Regions from separate parts of the Burkholderia sp. Bp9016 genome, predicted to be linked through region 4. Evidence: predicted binding sites of a transcription regulator. Region 4 holds the regulator's gene; each other region holds the start of a gene.

What was found. Region 4 encodes HrcA, which represses chaperone genes, less so after heat shock. Its sites were predicted from a motif close to TTAGCACTCNNNNNNNNNGAGTGCTAA; they were not measured.
Region 1: a site for HrcA is predicted at 2,413-2,439, ahead of DIE13_RS30765 (co-chaperone GroES). Genes of this name have one in related genera too.
Region 2: a site for HrcA is predicted at 2,234-2,260, ahead of rpoH (RNA polymerase sigma factor RpoH). Genes of this name have one in related genera too.
Region 3: a site for HrcA is predicted at 2,069-2,095, ahead of DIE13_RS27480 (co-chaperone GroES). Genes of this name have one in related genera too.

Annotation. Positions count from the first base shown of each region.
Region 1 covers NZ_QTPY01000042.1:5,874-9,682, forward strand. The annotation lists partial or broken gene DIE13_RS30755 (LysE family transporter) at 1-261, opposite strand, end outside; gene groL (chaperonin GroEL) at 437-2,077, opposite strand; gene DIE13_RS30765 (co-chaperone GroES) at 2,090-2,380, opposite strand; gene DIE13_RS30770 (NAD(P)-dependent alcohol dehydrogenase) at 2,579-3,598, opposite strand; gene DIE13_RS30775 (LysR substrate-binding domain-containing protein) at 3,726-3,809, shown strand, end outside.
Region 2 covers NZ_QTPY01000010.1:184,248-188,056, reverse strand. The annotation lists gene leuA (2-isopropylmalate synthase) at 1-819, shown strand, start outside; gene DIE13_RS14760 (nuclear transport factor 2 family protein) at 963-1,346, opposite strand; gene DIE13_RS14755 (acyloxyacyl hydrolase) at 1,393-1,962, opposite strand; gene rpoH (RNA polymerase sigma factor RpoH) at 2,323-3,258, shown strand; gene cydP (cytochrome oxidase putative small subunit CydP) at 3,593-3,809, shown strand, end outside.
Region 3 covers NZ_QTPY01000029.1:9,679-13,487, forward strand. The annotation lists gene groL (chaperonin GroEL) at 15-1,655, opposite strand; gene DIE13_RS27480 (co-chaperone GroES) at 1,702-1,995, opposite strand; gene DIE13_RS27485 (carbohydrate porin) at 2,665-3,809, shown strand, end outside.
Region 4 covers NZ_QTPY01000007.1:35,244-39,052, forward strand. The annotation lists gene hemH (ferrochelatase) at 1-976, opposite strand, end outside; gene hrcA (heat-inducible transcriptional repressor HrcA) at 1,115-2,137, opposite strand; gene DIE13_RS10465 (NAD kinase) at 2,269-3,171, shown strand; gene recN (DNA repair protein RecN) at 3,191-3,809, shown strand, end outside.

The sequences.
Region 1 (3,809 bases), on a different contig from region 4:
TCCGCCGAGCCCCATCAGCGGCAACCCGGCTGTCGTATCGAGCACGGCCTTGCGCCGAGTCAGCAGCAGGCGCACGGACGGGTTCGATGCGAGCAGCGCCATCGTGCAAGACCACGCGCCCGAGATCCCGACCGACCGCGCGACGACCGTGAGTTCGAGCCATGCCGACGCGTGCGCCGGCACCCTCAACGCGAAGATACTGCCGTAGAACGCGACGGATTTCGGGTTCGTCATGCTGACCACATCGCCTCTTTTCGCGGCGTACATGGTTTTCAGGGCGATGCGGCGGAATGAGTGCTCATCTTACTTCGGGCGCCGCGCCGGACCCGTGCGCGGGGCGATCCATAAAAAAACGCGTGACGACTTGCGTCGCCACGCGTTGCATCGCTTCGGAATCGCCGGGCGTGCCGATGAACCGGCACGTCGCGGCACATCGTCAGAAATCGAATCCCGGCCCGCCCGCACCCGGGCCGCCCGGCGCGGCGGCCGGTGCCGCATCCTTCGGCGCTTCGAACACGGTCGCATCGGTCGTCAGCAGCAGCCCGGCCACCGACGCCGCGTTCTGCAGTGCCGTGCGCGTGACCTTGGTCGGATCGAGCACACCCGATTCGACGAGGTCGCCGTATTCGCCAGTCTGCGCGTTGTAGCCGAAGTTACCCGTGCCTTCCGCGACTTTCGCGACGACCACGCTAGATTCCTCGCCCGCGTTCGCGACGATCTGGCGCAGCGGTTCCTCGAGCGCGCGCAGCACGATCTTGATGCCCGCATCCTGATCGGCGTTCGCACCCTTCAGCTCGCGAATTGCCTGCCGCACGCGGATCAGCGCGACGCCGCCGCCCGGCACGATACCTTCCTCGACGGCCGCGCGTGTCGCATGCAGCGCGTCGTCGACGCGATCCTTCTTCTCCTTGACCTCGATCTCGGTCGCTCCGCCGACCTTGATCACCGCGACGCCGCCCGCGAGTTTCGCGACGCGTTCCTGCAGCTTTTCGCGGTCGTAGTCGGACGTCGCCTCTTCGATCTGCACGCGAATCTGCTTCACGCGCGCCTCGATGTTCTTCGCGTCGCCCGCACCGTCGATTACCGTCGTGTTTTCCTTGCCGACCTCGATACGCTTCGCCTGGCCGAGTTCGGCGAGCGTCGCCTTCTCGAGCGTGAGACCCGTTTCCTCGGCGACGACTTGCCCCCCGGTCAGGATCGCGATGTCCTCGAGCAGCGCCTTGCGGCGATCGCCGAAGCCCGGCGCCTTGACCGCGACCGTCTTCAGGATGCCGCGAATGTTGTTCACGACCAGCGTCGCGAGCGCTTCGCCTTCGACGTCTTCCGCGATGATCAGCAGCGGACGGCCCGACTTCGCGACCTGTTCGAGCACCGGTAGCAGGTCGCGAATGTTCGAGACCTTCTTGTCGTGCAGCAGGATGTATGGGTTCTCGAGCTCGGCGATCTGCTTGTCGGGATTGTTGATGAAGTACGGCGACAGATAGCCGCGATCGAACTGCAATCCTTCGACGACGTCGAGTTCGTCGGCGAGCGATTTGCCGTCCTCGACGGTGATCACGCCTTCCTTGCCGACGCGGTCGATCGCTTCGGCGATGCGCTGGCCGATCGATTCCTCGCCGTTCGCGGAGATTGTCGCGACCTGCGCGATTTCCTTGCTGGTGGTGGTCGGCTTGCTGATTTTTTTCAGCGCGTCGACGGCCGCTGCAACCGCCTTGTCGATCCCGCGCTTCAGGTCGAGCGGATTGAGACCGGCCGCGACGTATTTCTGGCCTTCGCGCACGATCGCCTGCGCAAGCACGGTGGCCGTCGTCGTGCCGTCGCCGGCGGCATCGCTGGTGCGCGACGCGACTTCCTTAACGAGCTGCGCGCCGATGTTCTGCAGCTTGTCCGCGAGTTCGATTTCCTTCGCGACCGACACGCCGTCCTTCGTGACGACCGGTGCGCCGAAGCTGCGTTCGAGCACGACGTTGCGGCCCTTCGGCCCGAGCGTGACCTTCACCGCGTTCGCGAGAATGTTGACGCCTTCGGTCAGCTTCGCGCGGGCGACGTCGCTGAAAATGATTTCCTTCGCTGCCATGATTGCACTCCGTTATTGATTGACGACCGCGACGATGTCTTCCTCGCGCAGCACCAGGAATTCGTTGCCGTCCACCTTGACGGCCTGGCCCGCGTACTTGCCGAACAGCACGCGTTCGCCGACCTGCAGGTCGGGCACGATGCGCTGGCCGTCCGCATCCTTGCGGCCGGGGCCGACGGCGATCACTTCGCCCTGGTCGGGTTTTTCAGCGGCGCTGTCGGGGATCACGATGCCCGAGGCGGTGGTGGTTTCCTGGTCGAGTCGCTTCACGATGACCCGGTCGTGCAAGGGGCGTAGGCTCATCTTTTCGTCCTGTTCTGTTGCGTCGAAATTGGCTGGCACTCTTCATCAGAGAGTGCTGACGAGTATAAAAACGCGCGGCGACGCGATCCAATAACGGATTCGGAAAAGCATTTGCGCGAATGCGCTATGGACAGGGGAGCGAGGCGGGGCGGTTGAGCGGCGGAGGGGGAAGAAGGCGGCCCAAGCCGCCTTCCTTCGTTACGAGGCGACGCGAATTACGACTTTCCCGAAATGCTGCCCCGACTGCAGGTACGCGTAGGCCTGCGGCGCTTCGTCGAAGCCGAACACGCGATCGACCACCGGCCTGATCCGCTTCGCGTCGACCAGTCGCACGACGTCGTCGAGCATCGCGCGGCTGCCGACCATGAAGCCGTGCAGTTGCCGGACGCCGCCGATCAGCGACAGCAGATCGAGCGCCGGGCCGCCGAAGCTGCTGAGACCGCCGATGATCGACACGATGCCGCCGATTTTCGTCGCGGCGATCGAGCGCGGCAGCGTATCGCGCCCGCCGACTTCGACGACAAGATCCGCGCCCGCGCCGCCGGTGAGGCGCAGCACTTCATGTTGCCATTCGGGTGTCGCGCGATAGTTGATCGTTGCGTCCGCACCCAGTGCGCGGGCGCGCTCGAGCTTTGCATCGCTCGACGAGGTCACGATCGTGCGCAGTCCGGCCGCATGGGCGAGTTGCAGCGCAATGATCGACACGCCGCCCGTGCCGAGCAGCACGACGGTTGCGCCCGGTCCCAGCCCGCCGTCGACGAACAGCGCATTCCACGCGGTGATGCCCGCGCACGACAGCGTCGCCGCTTCGGCGTAGTCGAGATGCGCGGGAATCGCGACCAGTGCGGCTTCGTCGGAGACGAAGCGTTCGGCGAGCACGCCGTCGAAATGCGAGCCGGGCGACCCCGAGACTTTCCGCTGCGTGGGCGGCCCGTCGATCCAGTGCGGGAAATACGTGTTGATCACGCGATCGCCCGGCTTGAACCGCGTGACGTCGCGACCGGTTTCGACGACTTCCCCGGCACCGTCGGCGACCGGGATCAGCGCGTCGGTGCCGATGCCGAGATAGTCGCCGCGCGCGAACATCAGGTCGCGATAGTTCAGCGCAGCCGCGTGGATCTTCACGACGACGTCGGTCGGGCCGACCGGACGAAGCGTCGCGTCGATGCGCCGGAGCCCGGCAACGCCGTCGCCCGGTTTGACTTGCCATGCATGCATGTCGACTCCTTTTTCCAGGTAGAGCGGACTATCATAGTGTCGCGCGACGGGACGCATTGGCGAGAATTCGGCCACTGATTGTTGCCGTAGTGGACACAACTCTGTCACCCCACCGGAGCGGAATTACATGGATGAGCGGCTGAGAGGCGTCGCCGAATTCGTCGACGTCGTGGAGTCAGGCAGCTTCGCGGCGGCGGCGCTGCGCCTCGGC
Region 2 (3,809 bases), on a different contig from region 4:
CGCACCGGCAACGTGGACCTCGTCACGCTCGCGCTGAACCTCTATACGCAGGGCATCGACCCGGGCCTCGATTTCTCCGACATCGACGCGGTGCGCCGCGTGGTCGAGCGCTGCAACCAGATTCCCGTGCATCCGCGCCATCCGTATGCGGGCGACCTCGTGTTCACCGCGTTCTCGGGCTCGCATCAGGACGCGATCCGCAAGGGCTTCGCGCAGCAGCGCCCCGACGCGGTGTGGGAAGTCCCGTATCTGCCGATCGACCCGGCCGACCTTGGTCGCAGCTACGACGCGGTGATTCGCGTCAACAGCCAGTCCGGCAAGGGCGGCGCAACGTTCCTGCTCGAACGCGGGATGGGCTTCACGCCAACGCGCCGCGTGCAGATCGAGTTCAGCGCCGCGGTGCAGACGCTCGCCGACGCATCCGGCGAGGAAGTGACGGGCGATGCGATCTGCGCGCTGTTCGCACGAGAATTCTTCGAAACGGATGGCCCGGCCGCGCGCCACGGCAACGGCGCACGCTGGCAGCACCGCGAGATCGCGGTCGCACCGCCGGCCGACGCGACGGCCGAGGACGCCGTGCAGCGCGCGGCCGCGGCATTCGCGGCGGCGGCCGGCGTGACGATCGACGTCGCGTCGTGCGAACACGTACGCACGACGGACGGCCGGATCGCAGTATCGGTCGGCTGCCGGGTCGGCGATGCGCCGCTGCGGCATGGCGTCGGGCTGCACGCCGATGCGGCGAGCGCGGCGCTCGACGCGGTCGCGAGCGCGATCAACCGCTCGGCGTGGCATTGCACCGACCGCCGCGCGGCAGCCTGACTGCCGGGTTTCGATTCAAGGTTTGAAGGTCAGCGAGCGGTGTGTGACCGCCCGTGCGCCGCGCGATCCGCGTCGCATGGGCCAGCAAAAAGCGGCCCGGAAGGCCGCTTCGGTCGGGACATGAAAACGGGCGCTACCTGCGCTCACGTCTCGGTCGCACATCGCGTCGCCTGCCACGCCAGCAGGCGCCAGTGGCCCTGCTCGTGGGTGTGGACGGCAGTATAGGCAATCGGGAAGACGAGCCCGCCGTTGTTCGTTTCCATCTCGATCAGCGCGCGCCCCGTAACGATGCAGGTTGCGTCGCCGACCGGCAGCAGATCCTGCGACTGGATTTCGATCTGGCGATAGCGGCGGCGGCCGGCGACGATGGCGTCGATGAACTGCTGCTTGGTTTCGCGTTTGCCGTTGGTGTGCACGAAGAACACCTTGTCCGACAATTGCGCATCGAGCGCTTCGCCGTCCCCGTCCACCATCGCCCGGAACCGATCGCGCTCGAGCGCGCGGATCGCATCGACCACCTTCGCCATCGCCTGACTCCTCGGCAACGCGCCCGCCGTGCGGGCGTAGTACGGATCAGAAGTTGTACTGCACGTAGAACTGGTGGAAATTTATACCAGGATTCGGCTCTTTGATACCCGCGTTAGACACATGTTCGAAACGGTAGCCAACCTGATACTGTTGCCGTTGGCCGAACTGCACGCCCACCCCCGCGGTCGGCGCGAACTGGAACGCGGTCGACACCGAGAAATTGTTCGAGATCGTCGGATGCGTCAGCAGCCGGAGGCCGCCGCCGGCCTCGATGTACGGCCGTATCTCCCCCGCGCTCTTGATGAAACGGAACATCGGCGTCACGCCGAATTCCCCGATGCTGCTGTGGACGTTGCCGCCCGTGTGCCAGTAGCCCGCATGTCCTTCGACCACGAACGCGAAGTGCCAGCCGCCGATTTCCCACCAGTTCCAGCCCGGATCCCAGACCACGCCGAGATCGCCCTTGTCGATCCCGTGACGATCGGAAAACCCGCCGCCCGCCTGGATCCCCCACCGATCCGCGAATGCTGCCGTCGATCCGCCAAGCAATGACGCGGCGAGCATCGCATGCAGCGCAAACCGGCTGCGAGGCCGGCGATTCTTTTTATTGTTCATCTGACACTCCAACTTTTTGGGTTGAATGGAGCCTGCCGCAGCGGCCGGGCCCGAGCGAACTGAATGGTATGGTAAAGGACTTTCCGGATCGGCATCACGAAGCGAAATGGTTTGCTTCTAAAACTACAAAAATCGAAACCGTCTGCTGATTCCCCTCAGAAACAACGGCTTACGGAACTTCTCCGCATCTCCCCGGTCGCACTCTAGACTATCGACTCGACTACTTCGATAGAAAACTGGGAACTCCGATGCCCACGTGCGCTCTAAGGAATTAGCACTCGGATTGCGGGAGTGCTAAGATTGCCCTCGGAGTCTCATCCGAGACCAGGGGTTTGTCCCTGATTCCAAAGGAGTTTTTTAGTGAGCCACGCTTTGACCCTTCCGAATACCCTGAGCCCGACGCCGGCCAAGGCCGAATCGGCAGGCTCGCTGGCGCTCGCAACTCAATCGATGTTGCCGGGCCAGCTTGGCAACATCGACGCGTATATCCAGGCCGTCAACCGCATCCCGCTGCTGACCGCTGAAGAAGAACGCCAGTACGCAACCGAATTCCGCGACAACAACAATCTCGACTCGGCACGCCGCCTGGTGCTGTCGCACCTCCGGCTCGTCGTGTCGATCGCCCGTAACTATCTCGGCTACGGGCTGCCGCATGGCGACCTGATCCAGGAAGGGAACATCGGCCTGATGAAGGCCGTGAAGCGTTTCGACCCGGCGCAAAACGTGCGCCTGGTGTCGTACGCGATCCACTGGATCAAGGCCGAGATCCACGAGTACATCCTGCGCAACTGGCGTACGGTAAAGGTCGCGACGACGAAGGCGCAGCGCAAGCTGTTCTTCAACCTGCGCAGCCACAAGAAGGGCCTGCAGGCGATGACGCCCGAGGAAATCGACGGCCTCGCGCAGGAACTCAACGTCAAGCGTGAGGACGTGACCGAGATGGAAACACGCCTGTCGGGCGGCGACATCGCGCTCGAAGGGCAAGTCGAGGACGGCGAGGAGTCGTACGCGCCGATCGCCTATCTGGCCGATTCGCACAACGAGCCGACCGCCGTGCTGGCGGCGCGTCAGCGCGACATGCTGCAGACTGACGGCATCTCGCAGGCGCTCGACGCGCTCGACGCGCGCAGTCGCCGGATCATCGAGGCGCGCTGGCTGAATGTCGACGACGATGGCTCAGGCGGCTCGACGCTGCACGATCTCGCCGCCGAATTCGGTGTGTCCGCAGAACGCATCCGCCAGATCGAAGCGAGCGCGATGAAAAAGATGCGCACCGCACTCGCCGAATACGCGTAAAGCCCGGCGATTCAGAGCGCTTCCCCCCCAAACCGCTGCCCCTCCGGCAGCGGTTTTTTTTCGCCTGTTTGCCCGCCAGTCGCGTCACCTATTAATCGACCTTATTGATCGGGTATTGGGCGGCTTGCGCCCCCTTCCGCATAACCTTGATCTAACTCAAGTTTTTACCCTCAATTCGCGACGGTCTGCCGCAGCGCAGCACTCGGCATCGGAAAGCCGGCATTTTAAAATTGGCATGTCGGCATAAAAGGATTAATAACAGAGCTTCACTGCCGTCATAAATCCGACGTAAAGTCGCCCCAAAACCGACGTAAATCGATTCAGGATTATCGCCTTGATCTCGATCAATAAAGAGCCTGCGCCGCCTCCCCCGCCGGCCGCCGGTGCGATCGGCTGGCGCGCCCGCATCGCCGCGTGGGCCCGCGGACCCACGCTCGTGCGCGACATCACGCTGGTGCTGATCGTCAAGCTGATCCTCCTGATGTCGCTCAAATACGCATTCTTCAATCATCCGCAGGCCGAGCACATGTCGCTGCCGCCTGCTGTCGTCG
Region 3 (3,809 bases), on a different contig from region 4:
TCGACCGAAGTCGATTACATGTCCATGCCCATGCCGCCCATGCCGCCCGGCATGCCGCCCGGCATCGGTGCGTCTTCCTTCGGCAGTTCTGCGACAGCTGCGTCCGTCGTCAGCAGCAGGCCAGCAACCGAAGCTGCGTTCTGCAGTGCGGTGCGCGTGACCTTGGTCGGGTCGACGACGCCGGCTTCAACCATGTCGACGTACTCGCCCGTTGCTGCGTTGTAGCCGTAGTTGCCCTTGCCTGCAGCAACTGCCGCCACCACGACGCTGGCTTCTTCGCCACCGTTCGTGACGATCTGGCGCAGCGGCTCTTCCATTGCGCGCAGCACGATCTTGATGCCGGCGTTTTGGTCAGCGTTCGCGCCGGTCAGGCCTGCGATCGCGGTGCGAGCGCGGATCAGCGCAACGCCGCCGCCTGCCACGATGCCTTCTTCCACAGCTGCGCGCGTTGCGTGCAGTGCGTCTTCGACACGTGCCTTCTTTTCCTTCATTTCGACTTCGGTCGCAGCACCGACCTTGATCACTGCCACGCCGCCGGCCAGCTTGGCCACGCGCTCTTGCAGCTTTTCACGGTCGTAGTCCGACGTCGCTTCTTCGATTTGCGTACGGACCTGCTTCACGCGCGCTTCGATGCTTGCTGCTTCGCCTGCGCCGTCGATGATCGTCGTGTTTTCCTTGCCCACTTCGATGCGCTTCGCCTGGCCCAGTTCTGCCAGCGTTGCCTTCTCGAGCGTCAGGCCGGTTTCTTCCGCGATGACTTGACCGCCGGTCAGGATCGCGATGTCTTCCAGCATGGCCTTGCGACGATCGCCGAAGCCCGGCGCCTTGACCGCAACGGTCTTCAGGATGCCGCGGATGTTGTTGACGACCAGCGTTGCGAGCGCTTCGCCTTCGACGTCTTCAGCGATGATCAGCAGCGGACGGCCAGCCTTCGCGACTTGCTCGAGTACCGGCAGCAGATCACGGATGTTCGACACCTTCTTGTCGTGCAGCAGCACGAACGGGTTGTCGAGGACGGCGACTTGCTTGTCCGGGTTGTTGATGAAGTACGGCGACAGGTAGCCGCGGTCGAACTGCATGCCTTCGACGACGTCGAGTTCGTCGGCGAGCGACTTGCCGTCTTCGACGGTGATCACGCCTTCCTTGCCGACCTTGTCCATCGCTTCAGCGATGCGATCGCCGATCGACGAGTCGCTGTTCGCCGAGATCGAGCCGACCTGTGCGATTTCCTTGTTCGTCGTGCACGGCTTGCTGATCTTCTTCAGCTCTTCGACAGCCGCTGCGACTGCCTTGTCGATGCCGCGCTTCAGGTCCATCGGGTTCATGCCCGATGCGACGTACTTCATGCCTTCGCGAACGATCGATTGCGCGAGGACGGTTGCCGTCGTCGTGCCGTCGCCTGCGTTGTCGCTGGTCTTGGAAGCCACTTCCTTGACCATTTGCGCGCCCATGTTCTGGAGCTTGTCCTTCAGCTCGATTTCCTTCGCGACCGACACACCGTCCTTGGTGACCGTCGGGCCGCCGAAGCTGCGCTCGAGCACCACGTTGCGGCCCTTCGGACCCAGCGTGACCTTGACTGCGTTGGCGAGAATGTTCACGCCTTCGACCATCTTCGAACGGGCGGAATCGCCGAATACGACGTCTTTAGCTGCCATCTTCTAACTCCTTGAATTCTTGGGAATATGTACCGTCAGTGGACGCTTACTTCGCGTTGACCACGGCCATGATGTCTTCTTCACGCATGACCAGCAGTTCCTGGCCGTCGACCTTCACGGTCTGACCAGCGTACTTGCCGAACAGGACGCGATCGCCGACCTTCACGTCGAGCGCGATCGGCGCGCCCTTGTCGTCGCGCTTGCCCGGGCCGACCGCGAGGATCTCGCCTTGATCCGGCTTTTCAGCAGCAGCTTCGGGGATCACGATGCCCGAGGCGGTCTTGGTTTCCTGATCCAGGCGCTTGACGATCACGCGATCGTGCAAAGGACGAAGGTTCATATTCACTCCTCTCTTGACTGAGATTGAAGAACGCTTAGGGAATCTGCCCGGCGGATCGCCCGGCAGAGAATTGTTAGCACTCTCGTGCAGCGAGTGCTAATTATATGGACGGGTTTTGACAAATTCAAGAAGGGATGCCGGATGAATTTTCGGAGCGGCAAAGCAGGCAGGAAAGCACACGAATACAACGAAAAACCTTTTTAAAACAAAAACATGGCGAGCCATGACCGGCATGATCGACGTGTGCGGCTCACCCCGAAAATCGTTCAGCCCTGGTTGGACACCGGGTAAGCACGGAGTTCCTGCACCCGGCGACATCGCATCGAAAAGCCCGCACCGACGTCGATTCCGTCCACCGCGGCATCCCGCTCGCGCACGCCGCACCCCCTCCTCGCCGTTACATCGGCCCGCATCGAACCATTCAATTTCATTACGCCGATATTTACGGTTTAGCTCACTACTAAACACGTGCGGAGTCCCATCCGTAAGGCCCCCCATTACATTCAGTAATCTTGATGCGAATCATTCTCGTTTACATTGACTTTCCCATTTGACACTCCTACGATCCGCCACGTTGCGTTCGTTTTCGTGCCACGATCGACAGGTGCCGAGCGTCGGGACAGCGACCGACCAGCAGGACTACAAACTAATTAGAACCAGGGATTTGATATGACCTTTGCGTCGCTCCATGGAGACCGCCTCCGCTCCCGGATGCGCCCGGCCGCCTGCGCGGTTCTCGTCGCCGGGGCAACGTTCGCCTGCGCCGGCGCCTATGCCGACACGCCGGTCGATGCGCAGCCCGAAGCGCCCGAAGCCGACCTCTCGATCCAGGCGCAGCCGACCAACATGTGGACCGGCATCTGGACCCGGCAGAACCTGCTCGGCGACATGGGCGGCATCCGCCCGTGGCTCGGCAAATACGGCGCGACGCTGCAGATCACCGAAACCAGCGAATACCTCGCGAACCTGCGCGGCGGCCTGAACCGCGGCGGCACGTACGACGGGCTCACGACGGCCACGCTGACGGTCGACACGCAGAAGGCGATCGGCCTGCCCGGCGGCACCTTCAACGTCAGCGCGCTGCAGATCCACGGCACCAACCTCAGTGCGCGCAACCTCGGCACGCTCAATACCGCGAGCGGCATCGAGGCGCAGGACACGACGCGCCTCTGGGAACTGTGGTACCAGCAGTCGTTCCTCGACAAGCGCGTCGACGTGAAGATCGGTCAGCAGAGCCTCGACCAGGAATTCATGGTCAGCACCTACGCGAACACGTTCGTCAACACGATGTTCGGCTGGCCCGCGCTGCCGTCGTACGACCTGCCGAACGGCGGCCCCGCGTATCCGCTCGCGGGCCTGGGCGTGCGCGTGCGCGGCCAGATCACGCCGAAGCTCACCGCGCTCGCAGGCGTGTTCGACGGCGATCCGCTCGGCAACAACCCGAGCAACCTGAGCGGCACGAACTTCAACCTGCACAACGGCACGCTCTACATCGGCGAGCTGCAGTACGCGCTGAACCAGCCGGCCGACGGCGAGATGGACACCGGCCAGTCGAACGGGCTGCCGGGCACCTACAAGATCGGCGTCTGGTATCACAACGGCCGCTTCGCCGATCAGAACGTCGGCACCGACGGGCTGTCGCTCGCGAGCACCGGATCGAACGGTATCGCGCAGCAGCATCACGGCGACTACAGCTTCTACGCGGTGGCCGACCAGATGATCTGGCGCCCGGACCCGACCGGCGCGAAAAGCCTCGGGGTGTTCGCACGCGTGATGGGCGCGCCGGGCGACCGCAACCTCGTGAGCTTCTCGGC
Region 4 (3,809 bases):
GCGCACCGTTCAGGCACGGAATCCGGTGAAACGCCTGGCCGCCGCCCGCGATGAACTCGTCGCGCACTTCCATTCCGATCTCCTCGATCGTCTCCAGGCAATCGGCCGTGAAACCGGGACAGAACACATCGACCCGCCGCACGCCGGCCTCGCCAAGCTCGCGCAGCGTCGGCGCCGTGTACGGCTGCAGCCACTCGGCCTTGCCGAAGCGCGACTGGAAGGTGACGCGGCATTCGAGCGTCGACAGTCCGAGCGCGGCCATCAGCAGCGCGCCCGTCTGCTGACACTGGTCGTGATACGGGTCGCCGAGGTCGAGCGTGCGCTTCGGCACGCCGTGAAAGCTCAGCACGAGCTTGTCGCCGGCCGCAAAGTCGGGCCGGCCATGCTGCGCCCAATACTGGCGCACCTGCTCGGCAAGCGCGTGGATATAGGCCGGATGGTCGGCGTAATGCCGCACCGTGCGCACTTCCGGCTGGTTGCGCATCCGCGCGAGCGCCGCGAACGCGGCATCGAACGCCGTCGCAGTGGTGGACGCGGAGTATTGCGGATACATCGGCATCAGCAGCACGCGCTCGACGCCCGCCCGCTTGAACTGTGCGAGCGCGTGCGCAATGTTCGGGCTGCCGTAGCGCATCGCGTAGTCGACCTTCACCTGATAGCCGTTCGATGCGAGCAGGTGCCGCACGCCTTCGGTCTGGCGCTCGGTATACACGCGCAGCGGCGAGCCTTCCGGCATCCAGACGGCCGCGTATTTCTTCGCGGACGCGCGCCCGCGCAGCGGCAGGATCAGCGTGCGCAGCAGCACCTGCCAGACGGCCTGCGGGATTTCGACGACACGCGGGTCCGACAGGAATTCGGCCAGGTAGCGCCGCACCGCGCGCGGTGTCGGGGCGTCGGGCGTGCCAAGGTTGATCAGCAGCACGCCGATGCGATGGGCGGCCGCGGTGCTCGAAGGCGGCTCAAGATCGAAACGCATGGGCAGGAATGTGCTCGGGGCACGCAGTCGGACGGCCCTCAATTATAGCGGGCCGCCCCGCTCCGGTCGGCTGGCCGTTCGGCCGAATGGCAGCGCGCACGGCGCTGCGGCACGATTGCGGGACGGTATCGGCGCCGGTTATTGCTGGCTCAGCGTGAGCGACAGCAGGCGCGCGGTGATGTCGACGATCGGGATGACGCGGTTGTAGGCCATGCGGGTCGGCCCGATCACGCCGAGCGTGCCGACGATCTGGCCATTCACCTCGTAAGGCGCGGTGACGACGCTCATTTCCTCGATCGGCACGAGCGTCGATTCGCCGCCGATGAAAATCTGCACGCCCTGGGCGTGGCTCGACACGTCGAGCAGTTGCAGGAAGCCCGTCTTTTGGTCGAAAACGTCAAACAGCTTGCGCAGCCGTGCCATGTCGGACGACAGGTCTGCCACTTCGAGCAGGTTGCGCTCGCCGGAAATGAGCACGGTGTCCTCGGTATCGGGCACCTCGGTGCTGGCCGTCACGGCCGCATGCATCAGCGTGGTCATGTCGCCGCGCAACTGGTCGATCTCGTCGCGCAGGCGGCGGCGCACCTCGTCGAACGACAGGCCGGCAAAGTGCGCGTTGATGTAATTCGACGCCTCGGTGAGCTGCGACGGCGAATAATCGCGCGGCGTCGCGAGCATCCGGTTCTGCACGTCGCCCTCGGGGGTGACGATGATCAGCAGGATGCGCTTGTCCGACAGGCGCATGAACTCGATCTGCTTGAACACGTGGCTGCGGCGCGGCGTCAGCACGACACCCGCGAACTGCGACAGGTTCGACAGCACGCTCGCCGCGGCCGCCACCACCCGCTGTTGCGGTTCGCCGGCCTGCAGCGTGTTCTGCACCTGCCGGGCAACGGCCTCGGCGTCGATCGGCGCCTCGACCGTCAGCATGGTGTCGACGAACAGCCGATAGCCGCGTGGCGTCGGCACGCGGCCGGCCGACGTGTGCGGGCTCGACACGAGTCCGAGCTCCTCCAGGTCGGACATCACGTTGCGGATCGTCGCCGGGCTCAGCTCGAGCCCGGAGTAACGGGACAACGTGCGCGAGCCGACCGGCTGACCGTCGGCGATATACCGTTCGATCAGGGTTTTGAGGAGGGTTCGTGCGCGAGGATCTAGCATGGTGGAAAATTTTAGCGCAACCGCGCGACCACGGCGAGTGGCCGCGGCCTGCGTCGAGCGGGCTGGCCCGATCCGGCCCCGCCGGCGCACAGCCGGTTCTTTTCGTCAACGAGCTATGGTGTAATGCCGGCATGAAAACCGGTAATCAGTTCAACACTGTCGCGCTCGTCGGCCGGAGCAACACGCCCGGCATCGCCGAGCCGCTCGCCACGCTGGCTGGCTGCATCGCGAAGCTGGGCTTCGAGGTCGTCTTCGAAGGCGAAACCGCGCGCGAAATCGGCATCTCCGGCTATCCGGCGCTCACCCCGGCCGAAATCGGGGCGCGCGCCGACGTGGCGGTCGTGCTGGGCGGCGACGGCACGATGCTCGGCATCGGCCGCCAGCTCGCGCCATACAAGACGCCGTTGATCGGGATCAACCACGGGCGGCTCGGCTTCATCACGGACATCGCGGCTGCCGACATGCAGGCACTCGTCCCGGTGATCCTGTCGGGCAAGTTCGAGCGCGAGGAGCGCTCGCTGCTCGAGGCACGGATCATGCGCGACGGCGAACCGATCTACCATGCGATCGCGTTCAACGACGTCGTCGTGAACCGCAGCGGCTTCTCCGGGATGGTCGAGCTGCGCGCGTCAGTCGACGGCCGGTACATGTACAACCAGCGCTCGGACGGCCTGATCGTCGCGACGCCGACCGGCTCGACCGCCTACGCGCTGTCGTCGGCCGGCCCGATCCTGCATCCGCAACTCCAGGGCATCGTGCTCGTGCCGATCGCGCCGCACGCGCTGTCGAACCGGCCGATCGTGCTGCCCGACGACTCGAAAATAGCGATCCAGATCGTCGGCGGCCGCGACGTCAACGTGAACTTCGACATGCAGTCGTTTACCGCGCTCGAACTGAACGACACGATCGAGGTGCGCCGCTCGAAGCACACGGTGCCGTTCCTGCACCCGATCGGCTACAGCTATTACGCGACGCTGCGCAAGAAGCTGCACTGGAACGAACACGCATCGAACGAAGACGACAAGGCGTCCTGACGCACCCACGCCCGACACCATGCTCCGCCACCTCTCGATTCGCGACTTCGTCATCGTCGCCGCGCTCGATCTCGAATTCGACAGCGGCTTCACCGTCTTTTCCGGCGAAACCGGCGCCGGCAAATCGATCCTGATCGACGCCCTTGCGCTCGCACTCGGCGAACGCGCCGACGCAAGCGTCGTGCGCGCCGGCTGCGGCCGCGCCGACATCACCGCCGAATTCACGCCGCACGACCGTGTCGCGCGCTGGCTCGACGAACACGCGTTCGACGCCGAGGACACCGTGATGCTGCGCCGCGTGATTGACGCGAACGGCCGCTCGCGCGCGTTCATCAACGGCACCAGCGCGACACTCGCGCAGTTGCGCGAACTCGGCGAGATGCTGGTCGACATCCACGGCCAGCATGCGCACCAGTTGCTGATGCGTCCCGATGCGCAGCGCGAACTGTTCGACACCCATGCGGGGCTCGTCGCCGATGCCGCGAACGTCGCCCGCGCGTGGCGCGTATGGCGCGACGCGACACAGGCGATCGACGCCGCGAAGGCGCACGAACGCGAACTGCAGCTCGAACGCGAAAAGCTCGCGTGGCAGCTCGCCGAACTCGACAAGCTCGCGCCGCAACCCGGCGAATGGGACG